4 regions of the Bacillus sp. S10(2024) genome follow, and region 4 is predicted to be linked to each of the others. Evidence: riboswitches for the same ligand, from Rfam matches in the RefSeq annotation. Region 4 holds a riboswitch; each other region holds the start of a gene.

Region 1 (4,216 bases), 1.1 Mb from region 4:
TGGAGCGAATAATCCACCAATCATTGCTAAGAAACTATCACCCATATCTACACCAAATCCAGATGGGCCCGCATAGTTTAATAACCAAATCACAACAGAACCACCGAAGATAAATGTACCTGCTTTACGTACAAATCCTTTTCCTTTTTCCCACGTACTACGCCATAATGTTTTTACTTGCGGCACACGGTAAGGCGGAAGTTCAATAACGAAAATAGATTTCTCTTCTTTTAAAACCGTAATAGACATAATTTTTGTAACGACTAACGCTAGAATAACACCAATGAGATATAAAGAAAATACAACAACCGCTTGACTATTTGGGAAAAAGACCCCTGCAAATAATGCATATACAGGTAAACGGGCTGAACATGACATAAACGGTGTCACTAAAATCGTAAGCAACCTCTCTTTTTCCTGTTCAATTGTTCTCGCTGCCATAATGCCTGGTACATTACAACCAAAACCGATAATCATAGGAATAAACGCTTTTCCGTTTAGTCCAAAAAACTCCATCACACGATCCATAACAACGGCAATACGCGCCATATATCCAGAATCTTCTAGTAATGAAATGAAGAAGAACAATACGAAAATTTGCGGTACGAATACTAATACAGCACCCACTCCTGCAATAATTCCATCTGTAACGAGCGCTCGAATGAAATCAGACGCTCCAATATTCGTAAGCCCTGCTGTTACCCAATCTGTAAGTGGACCACCGACAAATGCATCAAATTGATCAGATAAAGGCGTTCCAATCCACGAAAACGTAACTTGAAAAATTAAAAACATGATTCCTAAAAAGATCGGTATCCCCAAAATTTTATGCGTAATTAATTTATCAATTCTTTCCGAAAAAGGAATGCTTCCTTCTTTTTCATGACGAATCACACTTGTTTTCAACTTTTCAATATACGCTGCACGTACCCCGTATATGTGCTGATCTAGCGTAACATCTAATTCTTCTTCCAATGCAGAGCGAATTGCTACAAGTTCTTTATATACATGCGACTTGGTAAGTTCTTTCTCTACCACTTCGTTATTTCCTAAAAATTGAAGCGCAAGCCATCTTGCATGATCATCATTTTCTCGCTGCAATTTCTCCATAACGCGCTGGATTCCTGTCTCTACCGCTTTACCATACGAAAGAATAAACGGTTTCTGCTCCGCCTTATCGCTTTCATGAAGAGCAGCCAATAATTCCTCACAGCCTTTTCCACTTCTTGCTATAACGGGAATCACTGTTACACCTAGCATTTCAGATAACTTCTTTACATCAATCACAATCCCGCGTTGTTTTGCCACATCAATCATATTTAAACCAATAGAAAGTGGTTTTCCAAATTCCAACAATTGTAATGTTAAATGCATATTACGTTCAAATTGTGAAGAGTCCACAATATTTAACATATGATGAAATTCTTCTGTTAATAAAAACTGCGTAACAACCCCTTCATCACGGGATACAGGATTTAAATCGTATATACCTGGTAAATCTATTAACATTCCTTGCTTATCTTTTAACTTACCAATCTTTTTTTCTACGGTTACTCCGCTCCAGTTGCCAACATATTCATAAGAACCAGTAAGCGCATTAAACAATGATGTTTTTCCCGTATTCGGATTTCCTAGCAAAGCAACCTTGTTCACGTTAATTCCACCTTTATCATTTTCGCATCACAATGACGAATAGAGATTAATTGCCCACGGCATTCTAATGTACATGGACCATTAAGCATTGCTTTTTGTTTTATACAAAGCTCGCATCCTTCAGAAAATCCAAATGAAGCTAAGCGACGTTTTAATAATTTATCAAGAGATTGTAAATCTTTCACACGTACTTTTTCATCTATACTCATATCAACTAAATTCATCAAATTATCCCCCTCAAAAGATAACGATAATTATTATCAATATCAATTATAACATGACTCTCTGAAAAAACACTATACAATATGCTGTGAATTTATTACTATTTTTTGTACAATTTCAGCTTATTTAACATAAAAATTGTTGTTATATTGAATAAGGTCTGACCCGATCTCGCTTTCTACCTTTTTTAAACCTCGCACGTGGAAAAATAAAGAACTGACTACTTCTACGCACAGCCCATCCCTCTCGCCCTTCCTAAAAAGAAAAGGTATTATATTTTCATTTGCCATTCTTATCCATTGTTATTACAATAATAGTAACAATCTAAGAATCTCGTTGTCACAGGGGGAGCCGCGTTGCTGAGAGGGAATACTTTGTTCCGACCCTTAGAACCTGTTAGTTAATGCTAACGTAGGAATTGTGCAGACGTATATACATAAGTAGTGATTTTCAATTTGTGTATTTTCATCCCCCTATGATAAGGATTCTTCTTTTGTAACTTGGATGTAGGGGGATTTTTACATGCGTAACACAAATTTACAAGCAATGATAGAGGCAGCGATTCTCGCAGCATTTGCGTTAGTTATCGACATTTTGCCGCTCTCTATTAAACTTCCAACAGGCGGTTCTATCTCATTTGCTATGATTCCAATTTTTATTGTTGCTTACCGCTGGGGATTTAAAGCGAGTTTCTTAAGTGGTCTCGTTTGGGGATTATTACAAATTGTCGCAGCAGATGCAGCTATTTTTACACCGGTACAAGCGTTTATTGAATACTTCATCGCCTTTGCCTTTATTGGCTTTGCTGGATTATTTCATGCACCAATTCAACAAGCAATCGCCAATAAACAAAAAGCAAAAGCAACTATGTATATCATTATTGCTACGTTTATCGGCAGCTTAGCTCGTTACTTTTGGCACTTCATTGCCGGCGTAATCTTCTTTGGACAATATGCACCAAAAGGACAATCAGCTGTTTTATATTCCTTTATCTATAACGGCATCACAATGATTGGTTCTTTCGCAATGTGTGCGGTTCTACTTGTCGTTCTATTTACAACAGCACCGCGCTTATTTACAAGCTCGAATGCACATCATACAAACAGAAAAAAGATTGCTTAAACAGCAATCTTTTTTTACCTCAGTATTCCAAGTTATTTTCCTAATGTGATTCTCTTTTTCTTACGATTTCGGGAGTTTGAGAATGGAGTGCGCAGCTGCTCTCAAAATTATTCTTACCGTTTTGCTTATGAATCCAAGATTTCATCTCATTCCATAAAACAACTCTATGCACATCATACCCTATGTGATATTGCTCATTTATGTTCTCTTTGTAGTTCTCATTCCATTTGTACCATACTATTTTATCGCGTGAATCTACTGGTATTTCTCGCCGATCAATGACAGTTGTACAATCCTTATTATTAGCTAACATAATTGCGTCATTCTCTAATAATAAAGCAAGAGCCTCTGAGCGCTTCTCCATTCTCTTTCTCCCTTCAGTTGTAGTACCTAACGTCTTATTTCCCTAAAATGTGTGTGCCTTACATAGATAAGTTTATTCAAAATAACGTTGCTTAACTATCGATTAACCTTACAAAGAACCTTACATTTTTGTAAGAATTATAATATCAAATAAAAATATATAAATATAAAAATTTCATTTACAATCTTTCTCAAACTGCAATTCCTTATACCCATTCACAATTTTCGTCATACAAAATAATAAAATCATATAAAACAGAACTGGAATCATAATAATTCTCGGTTCAATCATGAGCTCTACATAATAATAACTAATCAAATTCGACCACTCATTTAAATATGGAAAATACAAGTTAAATTGGTCGTGCGTTTGTCCGGAAACAATCTTCGTTCCTCCAAGAAACAACTTAAAAATAGACAAATGCAACATAAGAAGGAGCACTTGTACCATTTGTTCTCCCACTTGAAAGATAATTTGTGGGCTTAGTGCCTTAATCATATGCGTTCGAAATACATGCCCTTTACTTCCTCCCAATAAGAATGAGCTTTGCACATAATCCTTCTGCCAAATCTGCTGAACTTCTTGCTGAAATAATCGCGTTAAACTCGGAAGGGCAACGAGAATGAACACGGCAATTTGTATATATAATAATTGGACATTTGTAACAACCTGCTCCGTCCGTATTTCATATATGACAAAAGGAGTGAGTAAGAAAAAACAAAAGATTGTTTGCGGAAATAGTTGCAAATTCATCAAAAAGTGATGGAAGAAAATTAATTTTCGCTTCACATGACTCATAAAAAAACCAATGCACAGCGATACAATAACTCTTACGACGGCAACAAATAGTGCAAT
Region 2 (4,216 bases), 650 kb from region 4:
GCCTTAATGATTGGAACGATTACCTTAACAGAAATGGGATTAGATCCAGTTACCCTCAAAACCATCTATCTTGCAAACATCATTGGTAGCGATATGGGATCATTGTTATTACCAATCGGTACACTCGCTTCTCTTATTTGGATGTATATCCTAAAGCAAAATAAAATTAAAGTAAAATGGAAAGATTACTTGAGCGTCTCCTTAATTGTTATCCCACTCACCACAATCGTAACCCTCTTCCTCTTATTCTACTGGGTACAGCTCATTTTCGCCCGTTAACTTATCAAACGAAACAAAATCCCCCTGCTCTCGCTCAGCAGGGGGATGATTATTTATATTAGGTTAGGTACACATAATCATAGATTAAGAGATGTTTAGAAAGGCGCTTTCTATTTAAGGCCCTAGCATACAAAACAAAGTAGGCTCTCCACTTCCTTCTATCTTTGTTTTACATCGCACGTGGCAGATTCTATGCACGGCCAAACGCTCTCGCCCCCCTCAAAAAGAAAGGGTTTTTATTTCAGGTTTTCTACTTATTTATATAACTGACTACCCGCTTCTTTAAACTCTTCTGCTTTTTCTTTCATACCTTTCTCAATTGCTTCTGTTGTTTCTAAATCATTCTCTTTCGCATACTCACGAATATCATGCGAAATTCTCATACTGCAAAACTTCGGACCGCACATAGAGCAGAAATGCGCTGTCTTTGCTCCTTCTGCCGGCAATGTTTCATCGTGATATTCCATTGCACGTTCAGGATCTAATGATAAATTAAATTGATCACGCCAGCGAAATTCAAAGCGCGCTTTTGAAAGAGCATCATCACGCTCATGTGCTGTTTTATGACCTTTTGCAAGATCAGCAGCGTGCGCAGCAATTTTATACGTAATCACACCTTCACGAACGTCATCTTTGTTTGGCAGGCCAAGATGTTCTTTCGGTGTTACATAACAAAGCATTGCTGTACCAAACCAGCCGATCATCGCTGCACCGATTGCAGAAGTAATATGATCATAACCAGGTGCAATGTCTGTCGTTAATGGTCCAAGCGTATAAAACGGTGCACCGTGACAAATCTCCAGCTCTTTATCCATATTCTCTTTAATTAAATGCATCGGTACATGTCCTGGCCCTTCAATCATTACTTGGACGTCATGCTTCCAAGCAATTTTTGTAAGCTCTCCTAATGTTTCAAGCTCAGAAAATTGAGATTCGTCGTTTGCATCCGCAATCGAACCAGGGCGTAATCCATCTCCAAGAGAGAAGGAAACATCGTACTTCTTCATAATTTCACAAATTTCTTCAAAGTGTGTATACAAGAAGTTTTCTTGATGATGGTATAGGCACCACTGCGCCATAATCGAGCCGCCGCGTGACACAATTCCTGTTACACGCTTTGCTGTAAGCGGAATATAACGAAGCAGCACACCAGCATGAATGGTAAAGTAATCTACCCCCTGCTCCGCTTGTTCAATTAGCGTATCACGGTATACTTCCCACGTTAAATCTTCCGCAATTCCGTTTACCTTTTCAAGTGCTTGATAAATCGGCACTGTTCCAACTGGTACAGGAGCGTTACGAATAATCCATTCACGTGTCGTATGAATATTTTTCCCAGTAGAAAGGTCCATAATTGTATCAGCACCCCAGCGCGTTGCCCAAGTCATCTTCTCAACTTCTTCAGCAATAGATGATGAAACAGCCGAGTTCCCAATATTCGCATTTACTTTCACATGGAAGTTACGACCAATAATCATCGGTTCTGCTTCCGGGTGATTAATATTTGCTGGTAAAATAGCACGACCTTCAGCGATTTCCTTCCGCACAAATTCAGGCTCCACACCTTCGCGAATGGCTACATATTCCATCTCTGATGTGATGATACCTTTACGCGCATAATGCATTTGCGTAACATTTGCCCCGTCTTTTGCACGGAGTGGCTTCCGTCCCATTTGTGGGAATACAGGCGTATGTGTAGATGCTGCTTTCACTCCATCATCTTCCGGCTTCACTTCACGACCTTCATACTCTTCTACATCTCCTCGTTCCACAATCCAGCAGCGGCGCGGCGCCTGCATCCCCTTTTCTAACTCCACTTTGTAATTCGGATCTGTATAAGGACCACTCGTATCATACACACGAATAGCCGGGTTTGGCACACCGTTTGTATCGCTTTGTGCAATCTCACGCATTGGTACTTTCATGTCTTCACGCGTACCTTCTACATATACCTTCTTGCTTCCCGGTAAACTTGACTTCAACTCAATTTGCTCAGCTGAAACAGATTGTTTCATCACTTTTTCCTCCCCTGTGTCTTCACTTTTCTTGTGACAAGGATGAGAACTAGCGGCTAGCAATGCCAAATAAAAAAGCCAGGCCCATCATAAAGAATAGGACCTGGCTACATAAAGACATTGTTATGTAAAGCCGACAACTTCCCTCCGCTGGTACGAACCAGATCAGGTCCAAAGGGTTAAGAAGCTTCGACACGCTTCTCTCTCAGCCCAGCTCTATCGGGCACCCCCAGTTTTTCACTGATTAAATTTTTACTACGACCCTATCATACATCATTGTCTAAAAAATGCAAAGATATTTAATTTTTTCTTTTTCACTCAAAAATAGTTATTTCACTTAGTACAAGCCGAATCCGCACTTCATACATATGTAGTATAAACCTGTGTAGGAATATATTCTGTACGGACACTTCACTATAAGAACAGGAGTGAAAGAGTTGATAAACCTACAATCTACAATAACCATACTCGCGTTTCTCGGAACTATGCTCATCATCTTTTGGCGACCAAAAGGAATGAACGAAGCAATTCCAGCAACAGTTGGGGCAATGATTGTCATTTTAAGCGGCACGGTCTCTTTTGCCGACTTGGGTGATATTAGCTCAAAAATTATTGGCGCCGCCATAACAATTATGGCGACCATTGTTATGGCGATCGTTCTAGAAAGTTTCGGCTTTTTTCATTGGTGCGCTGTTCAACTTGCCCAAAAAGCTAAAAGCTCTGGTATTCGCCTCTTTTGGTATACAAATCTTCTTTGCTTCCTCATGACATTATTCTTTAATAATGATGGCAGCATCTTAATTACAACCCCTATTTTACTGCTTTTATTACATCATTTACGACTTACACATGATCAAAAAATACCCTACTTATTAAGCGGCGCACTCATCGCCACTGCCTCAAGTGCACCAATTGGTGTCAGCAATATTGTAAATTTAATTGCTTTAAAAATTGTCCATATGGATTTATACATGCATACAGCAATGATGTTTGTTCCTGCCACGTTAGGCCTTCTTTTTATGGCGTCCCTATTATTCCTCATCTTTCATAAACAATTACCGAAAACACTCCCGGTCTTACCGATATATTTAGATGAAAATTTCGTTAAAAAATCTTTTCATCCATTGCAACCAAGGCCCCAAATAGATGCAAATCGTAAGCGAACACAATTTATGTTCGGAATTCTATTATTTGTTTTATGCGTTCGCATCAGCTTGTTTATTGCATCGTACTTTCAATTTTCCATCGCCATCACGGCGGTCATTGGCTCTATTATTTTACTTGGGTGGAGATGGTACAAACTACGCATTTCACCGATTGACATGATTAAGAAAACACCCTGGTATGTGTTAGTTTTCGCATTTTCTATGTACGTAATTGTATATGGACTTCATAACATCGGTTTAACCGAATTTCTCGTCGCAAAACTTCATCCACTTATTACCAGTAGTTTATTTCATGCCGACTTTATTATGGGCGGCTTACTTTCTATCCTCTCTAACATCTTTAATAACCATCCTGCCTTAATGATTGGTACGATCGCCCTTACCGAAATGGGACTAGATCCGATTACATTGAAAACGATTTATCTTGCAAACATCATCGGTAGCGACATGGGCTCACTACTACTCCCAATTGGTACATTAGCAACCTTAATGTGGATGTATATTATAAGAAAAGGAAAAGTAAATATCAGCTGGGGAACGTATATGAAGGCGACATTTCTCGTCATTCCGCCAACTGTCATTTTCACGCTATTTTGCTTATATTATTGGTTGAAATTGGTCTTCGCAGCTTAAAAGCGAGAAAAAGGAACATATGTAATTACAAGAAAGGAGATTATTATGCTTCATTTACAAAAATATATGAATAAACCCATACAAGTAACAATATCCGGGGCGCTTCTCCCATTTGAAGGAATT
Region 3 (4,216 bases), 330 kb from region 4:
AAGTGGATTTACAGCATTTGTTTTTTCGAAATTCCATTCCCCGTTATGTAATTCAAAATGCAAGTGTTGTCCATATGAATGTCCTGTATTTCCCATATAACCGAGCAATTGACCTGTTGTCACTGTATCTCCTGCTTTGACAGCACGACTTTTCATGTGAGCATATATAGTTGTGTATAAATTCCCGTTTATACGATGGGCAACAAATACAACGTTTCCATAGCTTGTAGAATAATATGATTTTACAACAGTCCCAGATGCGGCAGCTTGGATTGGAACATTTCCTGTTGCTGCAATATCTACGCCGTAGTGCATTTTTCCCCAGCGTACATCAAATTCTGAGCTGATTTTCCCTTGGGCAGGATATTTAAATGCAGCTGGAATAGATGGGGTAGCTTGCTGTTTTGGTTGCTGCTGTTGTTTTTGTCCTTGTACTACATAATGCTGTGCAACATAGCCATATCCTGATCCGTAGCGAATTTTATACCATGTTCCCACACTTTCAACGACTTGTACTTGTGTTCCATTTGGTAAAGAACCGATAATGGCTGCATTTGTTCCTGCTCCGCTACGTACTTTTAATGTTGGAGTGGCAACGTAATAAGAACTTCCGCCTTGTACAGTAATTCCCTTTACTAATGGCTGATCGGCGTTAGATAAAAATTCTTTCTTTACATAGCCGCTTGTTCCATTATGTACAACTTTATACCATCCCTCTTGTTCTTCTTGAACAGTAACAAATTTCCCACTTGGTAATACAGTAATAATTTCAGATTGTGTGTTTGGTTCAGAGCGAACGTTTAATGCATCTGCATTTACGATATATTGATTCTCACCATTTTGTGGCTTTGTTAAAGAAATGGCGTCTTTTTTGACATAACCAGTTTTATTGTGAATGTGAACTTTGTACCATTCATTTGTTGTTTCTAAAATAGTAACGGGAGTGTTACGTGTAATATTGTCAATAACAGGGTCTGTTCCATTCGGGCTATTGTACATTTGTAACGTTTCCGTTTTAACATAACCAATTTTTGCTTTTGCAGTTTGCTCTGCTTCTACAGTATGTACATTAGAGTCTGCCATAGAGGGGAGCATAGAGGCAACTGCTACAGTAGTTGCTGTTAGTGCTGCGACTTTTAAATTCATATATTCATTGACCTCCTTAAGTAATGCATTGTTATAATTTAAATTATAATATGTGGATATTAAGTTTGAAACATATTTATAGATTAAAAACAAACGAAAGCTTTTTCTCTATGTGTAAGTTAAAAACTCTTTTTTTTTAGAGTGGAGAATTTGGCTGCACATAGAAATGATCAAGGACTTTTTCTACCACATGCAAGGCTTAAAACAAAAGGAGAAAACAAGTAGTGGTTATGATGTATTTTGTATAGCAGCGACTTAAATGTCGAAAAGTGAAAATGGATATATAATAAAAGGATAGCAGATTTATAGCTATTATGGAAATAGCGAAAAGGAATTCGTTTTTTTCTGAACTTACAGATAGGTAGAAGGAGAAATGAAAAGAGTTGCCGATGAGATAGGGTGATGGTATACTGACTATGTTAAATGAATATACTGCTAGGGGAGCTAGTTTTGCTAGCTGAGAGTAAGACCTATAGTCTTTGACCCTTGAACCTGATCTAGATGATGCTAGCGTAGGGAAGCAATTTGGACGATATAAATAACGTCCCCGTTTCTTTATGCATAGAAACGGGGATTTTTTATTGAAAATTTTATAGAACACCACTAGGGGTGCTTAAAAGCTGAGAGAGGTAAAATCCTTAACCCTTATGACCTGATCTAGGTGATGCTAGCGTAGGGAAGTGGAAACAACAAATGAGTTTTTCTTTTGTTTGCTGTGGCCACTTCTTATATAGAAGTGGTTTTTTATTTGGAAACATATATACAGGAAGGGGAAGCGGAGATGACATTTTGTGAAAGATTATTTGAAAAGGTGCAACCTGTTTGGGAGAAGAGTCATAATCATCCATTTGTAACAGGGATGGGAGATGGAACGTTAGAGAAAGATAGATTTCAATATTATATTGTTCAAGATTATTTGTATTTGTTAGATTACGCAAAGTTATATGCAATTGGTGTTGTAAAAGCAACAAATCCAAAAGTAATGGCGAAGTTTGCTGAACAAATCGATGGGATTTTAAATGGAGAAATGATGATTCATAAACAATACGCAAAGCGTTTAGGAATTTCTGTTGAAGAAATGGAATTAGCAAAGCCGTCTGCTATGAATCTAGCATATACAAACTATATGATGTCAGTTTCACAAAACGGTACACTTGCTGAGTTAATTGTAGCATTGCTTCCATGTATGTGGAGTTATTGGGAGATTGGGAAGCGCTTAAATGCTATTCCATCCGCGCGTGATCATGAATTTTTTGGTGAGTGGATTCAAGGATACAGCTCAGAAGAATATGGGAATCTTTGTATATGGTTAATTGATTTATGTAATGAAATTGCAATTGGGAAAACAGAAGAAGAATTAAATCGTTTAGAAGAAATTTTCTTATATTCCAGCCGTTTTGAATACTTATTTTGGGATATGGCATATCGTAAGGAGATGTGGGGTTTTGAGGAACAAAAACATACTACAATTTCATAACGTTTCTTTTCATTATGATGAGAAACCGATTATCAAGAGCCTTAATGCTGTAGTACAAGAAGGAGAATTTATTAGCATTATCGGGCCGAGTGGCTGCGGGAAAAGTACATTGTTTCGGCTTATTACGGGACTTGAGAAAGCGAATGCTGGCACGATTGATGTAATGGGAACAACTCCTGTTGGCTATATGCCGCAAAAAGATATGTTACTCCCGTGGCGAACCATTATTGAAAATGCAGCTTTGCCACTTGAATGTCAAGGCATGAAGAAAAAAGAAGCACACATGAAAGCACAAGAGCTGCTGGAGCAATTTGGACTGCAAGGGTATGAAAAGAAACAGCCAAAAGATTTATCAGGCGGAATGCGGCAACGCGTATCGTTTATTCGGACGTTGTTAACGGGCGGTGACCTCTTACTATTAGATGAACCGTTTAGTGCACTTGATGCATTAACGAAGGCATCTTTGCAAGAATGGTTGTTTGAACAGTGGGAATATTGGCAAAAAACAATTTTGTTTATTACGCATGATGTTGATGAAGCGCTGTATCTTTCTAACCGTATTTTTATCGTAACAGAGCAGCCCATTACATTATTAACTGAGCGGACTGTGCCACTTGGGCAAGAACGGTCTCGAAAAGATTTGCATCACCCAGAAATGCTGGCATTAAAAGATGAACTCATTGGCATATTGCAAAGACAGGTGCTTGTATGAAGCGAATTGTAGATTATGTTCCGGCCATTATTGTAACGACTATTTTGCTGATTGGCTGGGAAGTAGGAGCACGGATTCTTGATGAAATGTACATTTTACCGTCTCCAAGTGCCATTGTTCAAAAAATATGGGATTTGCGGAATATATTGCTTACGGTGCATTTACCAGCAACGCTCTCTGTTACAGTGATCGGCATTGTTATTTCTATCGTATTAGGTGTTGGGTTAGCAATGTTGATGAGTATGAGTACATTTGCTGAGAAGGCATTTTATCCGCTATTAGTTGCTTCACAGACGATTCCCATTACAGCTTTAGCACCATTATTTGTTTTATGGTTTGGCTATTCGATTTGGAGTAAGGTTGTTGTCACAGTACTGATTACATTCTTTCCCATTACAGTAAATACGTATGATGGCCTTTGTAGTACGAAAAAGGAGTGGGAAGAGCTTTTAATTACATATGGTGCAACAAAAAAAGATGTTTTCTTCAAATTGAAATTACCGTCTGCACTTCCCTATTTTTTCTCAGCTTTAAAGGTGGCTGTGCCGTTTAGCGTGATTGGGGCAGCGATTGGAGAGTGGCTTGGAGCACAAGCAGGACTAGGCTATTTTAGTAAACGAATGATGACACAAATGGATGGTGCGGGTGTGTTTGCACCAATTGTTTTATTGTCATTGCTCGCTATTTTCTTTGTATTACTCGTTTCGATATTTGAGAGAAAATGTATTAGTTGGAGGAAGCATTCATGAAATTAGTAAAGCGCATCTTTGTATTTACATTGTTAATCGCGATGATTGTTGGGTGTTCTAGCAATTCGGCATCAGAAAAGAAAAAAGGCGAAAAAGAAGTCACTGTCATGCTCGATTGGTATCCAAATGCAG
Region 4 (4,216 bases):
GATTTAGAAGCAAATGTTCCTCACATTCATTTAGAGAGAATTGGATCGAAAGTATTCCCAGGTTATGCACAGCTTCATCTTTCTCTTGAGACGAAAGATAAAGAGCATGTTGAGCAAGTGCAAATTGGGATGAAGAAGAGAGGATATAGTATCGAAGTTATTGATTGAGCTTTCCCCACCTACTGCTTCGCGCTTGAGGGTCCATGAATAGCGGGATAAATATTTAAACAAACGTTTGATTAAAAAGAGCTAGTCCCTGTAAAGGCTAGCTCTTTCTGAATTAAAACATCAGTGAAACGAGAAGCATTCCAATTCCAATTGATGTAATTGTTGCGACAAGATCCGGAATCATAAAGCTATGATTTAACACATATTTACGGATACGCGTTGTACCTGTACGGTCAAAGTTAATTGCCGCAACGATTGTTCCGTAGTTTGGATTGAACTCCCCCCACTTACCGGCTAACGCCACTTGAAGTGGGGGATTCCAGTACCTCTTGCTCCGATGACAACAGGTTCCGAAACCTCCTCCGTTCAACAAGAGAAGCTCTCTATACCGTCAATCCGAAGTATCTATAGATGACCCAGCTCTGCCCTTCACGCGTTTGAAGAAGGGGTCTTCTGAGATAAAATGATAAAGAAATATCCGTTTACAGCTGGAAACATCGCAATCAATAGTGCTGGTGAAATGCCAAGTGTTAATACAAGCGGTACTATCGCACCTACCGTTGCAGCTTGGCTATATAACAAGATTGATAGCACGAATAGTGCAAGTGCAAATAGCCATGGTGCAATCGTTACGAGTCCTTGAATAGAACCTTGAATCATTTGTAAGTTACCATTAAAAACGTGATTTGCCCTGTTTGTTAACATTATGTTACAAGAGGATTGTTTTAAAATTTTATAATTTATATGTGTAAATAAGTAGACAAATTGATTTAAATGTTGTAATCTGTGGACAGAGAATTGTTTAATTCTCGTAAAACTCCCATATCGTTCAACTCGTTCTCGAGAAAGGCAAACTTGTGGAAACGCAAGGTCGCAAAGCTATAGGAGCTAAGGTCAAATGAGACTATGCTAGCCAGTTACCGGACTGATAGGGTTGGTTTAGGCCAATGTTTTTATAACATTGGTCCTTTTTTGTGTAAAGATTTGAATCGAAAAGATAAGCTACTATCAGTAACAAATGGGATAGCAGCATGATTCTGATAAATTGCAAGTGGTGATTAGAAATAAAAACCTGTCGTTTTGACAGGTTTTTATTTTTAGGAGGAAATTTGTATTCTGTGTTGTATATGAAAAAGTCTGTGCTATGAAACGTAATGCACGATTGTTTAAAAAAGATTATTACCTTTTGGGGAGGAGGATTTTATGAGAAAAATTGTAATTATTGGTTCGGGTGGCTCAGGGAAATCTACATTAGCAAGGCATTTAGGAGAAAAGCTAAAAATGAATGTTTATCATCTTGATGCATTATTTTGGAAACCGAATTGGGTAGGTATTCCAAAGGATGAACAAAGAAAAGTACAAAATAATTTAATTAAAGAAGATGAATGGATTATAGATGGAAATTACGGTGGGACAATGGAAATAAGACTTAACGCAGCTGATACAATTATCTTTCTCGATATTTATAGAACAATATGCATCTATCGTGCGTTCAAAAGAATAGTACAATATCGAAATAGAACAAGACCAGATATGGGCGAAGGATGCGAAGAAAGATTTGAACTTGAATTTTTTAAATGGATATGGGAATATCCAACGACCAAAAGACCTGCAATTTTAAAAAGACTGGATCAATTATCTAGTGATAAAAAGGTTATTATCTTAAAATCACCAAAAGAAGTTCAACGGTTTCTAGAACAAGTGCAATAATTTTAAACTATGCGGTGTACCCATGCCCATCAACCTTTATCATAGCAAGACCCGATACAATTACCATGACTAGAAGTTCAGCAGAGACGTAATAATTGAATGGGTCTATCATGCAAAATTAAGAGATATTAACACATCCATTTTTCACACAAATTGCATTTCTCTACATCAATTGTTGGGTATGATTTCCTGTATGAAGAGCACCTAAAAATAGTATTTACAGGAAAAAAATAAATTTGTTTGTTCATAAAAATAATCCGTGCTACAATGAAAACGAATTGAAACAGGGGAGCCTATGTGGCTGAGAGGATGTAACAATACATCGACCCTTAACCTGATCTGGATAATGCCAGCGTAGGGAGTTGTATCAAGAATCGTAGCGACTGTTATTCTATGATAACTTGTATATAAGGCTTTCCTGCTTCGCTGCAGGAAAGCCTTTTCTTTTTGCATGAAATTTATTTAATATGGGGAGGAATTTAGTATGTCACAGCAAGTTACAGTTTCATTTTCAGTTGTACCACAAGCAAAGCATAAAGATGTATATACGGTTGTAGATAAAGCAATTGAGGTTGTTCAGCAATCAGGTGTGCGCTTTGAAGTTGGCGCGATGGAAACGACGATGGAAGGGGATTTAAACGAGCTTCTTGATATTATTAAACGTGCGCAGCAAGCTTGCATAGATGATGGAGCAGAAGAAGTCATTACTTCTATAAAAATTCACTATCGTCCAAGCACAGGCGTAACGATTGATGAAAAAGTATGGAAGTATCGTGAAGAACATGAAAAAACAGAAACGATCTAACATAGCAACTACGACAATTTGGCTTTTCCTTCTCATCGCCATATGGGAAGGAGCTGTTTCGATATTCCATATTGAACCGTGGATTTTGCCGAAGCCTTCTGCAATTGTACATGAACTGATAGAAATGAAAGATTTACTGCTTCCCAATACGGTGCAGACTTTGCAAGAAGTGTTCATAGGATTATTTTTTGCAATTATACTTGGAACGATCATTGCAATTATTATGGATGTGATTCCGTTATGCCGTGTGTTAATCAATCCATTATTAGTAATTTCACAAACGGTTCCAATCGTTGTACTCGCACCTTTATTTATTATTTGGTTTGGCTACGGAATGCTGCCAAAAGTAATGGTTGTTATTCTTGTATGCTTCTTTCCCGTTACACTTAGTATTTTAGAAGGTTTTCAAACGGTAGATCAATCTATGCTAAAGTTACTTCAAACAATGCGGGCAAGTAAGTGGCAAGTCTATCAAAAAGTGAAATTTCCAGCAGTACTGCCATACTTTTTTTCAGGGTTAAAAATTGCCGTTACATATAGCGTAATGGGGGCCATTATTGGGGAATGGCTTGGGGCAAGTGAAGGTTTAGGGGTTATGCTGACAAGGGCAACGAAATCTTTTTTAACAGCTCGTGTGTTTGGAATCGCTGCTGTGATTGCCTTTGTAACGCTATTCTTGTATTTTATTGTTGAATTTATGGCAAGACTAACAGCACCATGGGTTTACAGAAAGGATGGAGAGAAATGAAAAAAGGGTTAAAAGCGCTATTAGCAGCTTCTTTATTATTTACATTTGCAGGCTGCTCAGCAGGGAAGAAAGAAGAAAGTAAAGAGCAGAAAGTAAAAGTAGTATTAGATTGGTTTCCAAATACAAACCATACTGGTTTATATGTAGCAAAGACGAAAGACTATTATAAAAAACAAGGATTAGATGTAGAAATTATTCAGCCAGGTGAAAATACGTCTGCTGAACAAATGGTTGCATCAGGAAAAGCTGATTTTGGTGTAAGTTATCAAGAGAATGTAACAACAGCTCGTGTTGAAGATATTCCAGTTGTATCAATTGGTGCGGTTATTCAACATAATACATCTGCATTCGCATCTCTAAAAAAGGATAACATCACATCTCCAAAAGCATTTGAAGGAAAACGATATGGTGGCTGGGGAGCACCAGCTGAAGAAGCGACATTAAAAACAATTATGGATAAGCAGCAAGCAGATTATAATAAAGTACAAAAAGTTGTACTTGGACAAACAGATTTCTTTAAATCTATTGGACGTGATGCTGATTTTGAGTGGATCTATTATGGCTGGGATGGTATTGAAGCAAAGAGAAAAGGCATTGAGTTAAACACGATTATGCTAAAAGATTTAAATCCAGCGTTAGATTATTATAGCCCTGTTATTATTACAAGTGAAAAACACGCAAAACAAGATAAAGACTTTGTGAAGAAGTTTATGAAAGCAACAACAGATGGCTATAACTTTGCAATTAAGGAACCAAAAGAAGCAGCGGATATTTTAATTAAAAAT

What was found. Region 4 has a riboswitch for thiamine pyrophosphate ahead of AB1280_RS15975 (MTH1187 family thiamine-binding protein). Riboswitches for the same ligand answer to the same signal wherever they lie in the genome.
Region 1: another riboswitch for thiamine pyrophosphate. It lies ahead of thiT (energy-coupled thiamine transporter ThiT); the one in region 4 lies ahead of AB1280_RS15975 (MTH1187 family thiamine-binding protein).
Region 2: another riboswitch for thiamine pyrophosphate. It lies ahead of thiC (phosphomethylpyrimidine synthase ThiC); the one in region 4 lies ahead of AB1280_RS15975 (MTH1187 family thiamine-binding protein).
Region 3: another riboswitch for thiamine pyrophosphate. It lies ahead of tenA (thiaminase II); the one in region 4 lies ahead of AB1280_RS15975 (MTH1187 family thiamine-binding protein).

Annotation. Positions count from the first base shown of each region.
Region 1 covers NZ_JBFLUR010000002.1:4,216,528-4,220,743, reverse strand. Annotated here, with positions in the region: gene feoB (ferrous iron transport protein B) at 1-1,653, opposite strand, end outside; gene AB1280_RS21455 (FeoA family protein) at 1,650-1,877, opposite strand; TPP riboswitch at 2,210-2,311, shown strand; gene thiT (energy-coupled thiamine transporter ThiT) at 2,398-2,997, shown strand; gene AB1280_RS21445 (hypothetical protein) at 3,038-3,361, opposite strand; gene AB1280_RS21440 (ABC transporter permease subunit) at 3,536-4,216, opposite strand, start outside.
Region 2 covers NZ_JBFLUR010000002.1:3,792,913-3,797,128, reverse strand. Annotated here, with positions in the region: gene AB1280_RS19300 (arsenic transporter) at 1-279, shown strand, start outside; gene thiC (phosphomethylpyrimidine synthase ThiC) at 534-2,294, opposite strand; TPP riboswitch at 2,420-2,535, opposite strand; gene AB1280_RS19290 (arsenic transporter) at 2,735-4,093, shown strand; gene AB1280_RS19285 (DUF2642 domain-containing protein) at 4,139-4,216, shown strand, end outside.
Region 3 covers NZ_JBFLUR010000002.1:2,806,469-2,810,684, reverse strand. Annotated here, with positions in the region: gene AB1280_RS14360 (SH3 domain-containing protein) at 1-1,146, opposite strand, end outside; TPP riboswitch at 1,574-1,682, shown strand; TPP riboswitch at 1,742-1,842, shown strand; gene tenA (thiaminase II) at 1,928-2,623, shown strand; gene AB1280_RS14350 (ABC transporter ATP-binding protein) at 2,592-3,335, shown strand; gene AB1280_RS14345 (ABC transporter permease) at 3,332-4,084, shown strand; gene AB1280_RS14340 (ABC transporter substrate-binding protein) at 4,081-4,216, shown strand, end outside.
Region 4 covers NZ_JBFLUR010000002.1:3,141,116-3,145,331, reverse strand. Annotated here, with positions in the region: partial or broken gene AB1280_RS15995 (threonine ammonia-lyase) at 1-168, shown strand, start outside; gene AB1280_RS15990 (hypothetical protein) at 281-472, opposite strand; partial or broken gene AB1280_RS15985 (anaerobic C4-dicarboxylate transporter family protein) at 634-846, opposite strand; cyclic di-GMP riboswitch class I at 1,007-1,093, shown strand; gene AB1280_RS15980 (DNA topology modulation protein) at 1,372-1,878, shown strand; TPP riboswitch at 2,154-2,256, shown strand; gene AB1280_RS15975 (MTH1187 family thiamine-binding protein) at 2,363-2,683, shown strand; gene AB1280_RS15970 (ABC transporter permease) at 2,631-3,431, shown strand; gene AB1280_RS15965 (ABC transporter substrate-binding protein) at 3,428-4,216, shown strand, end outside.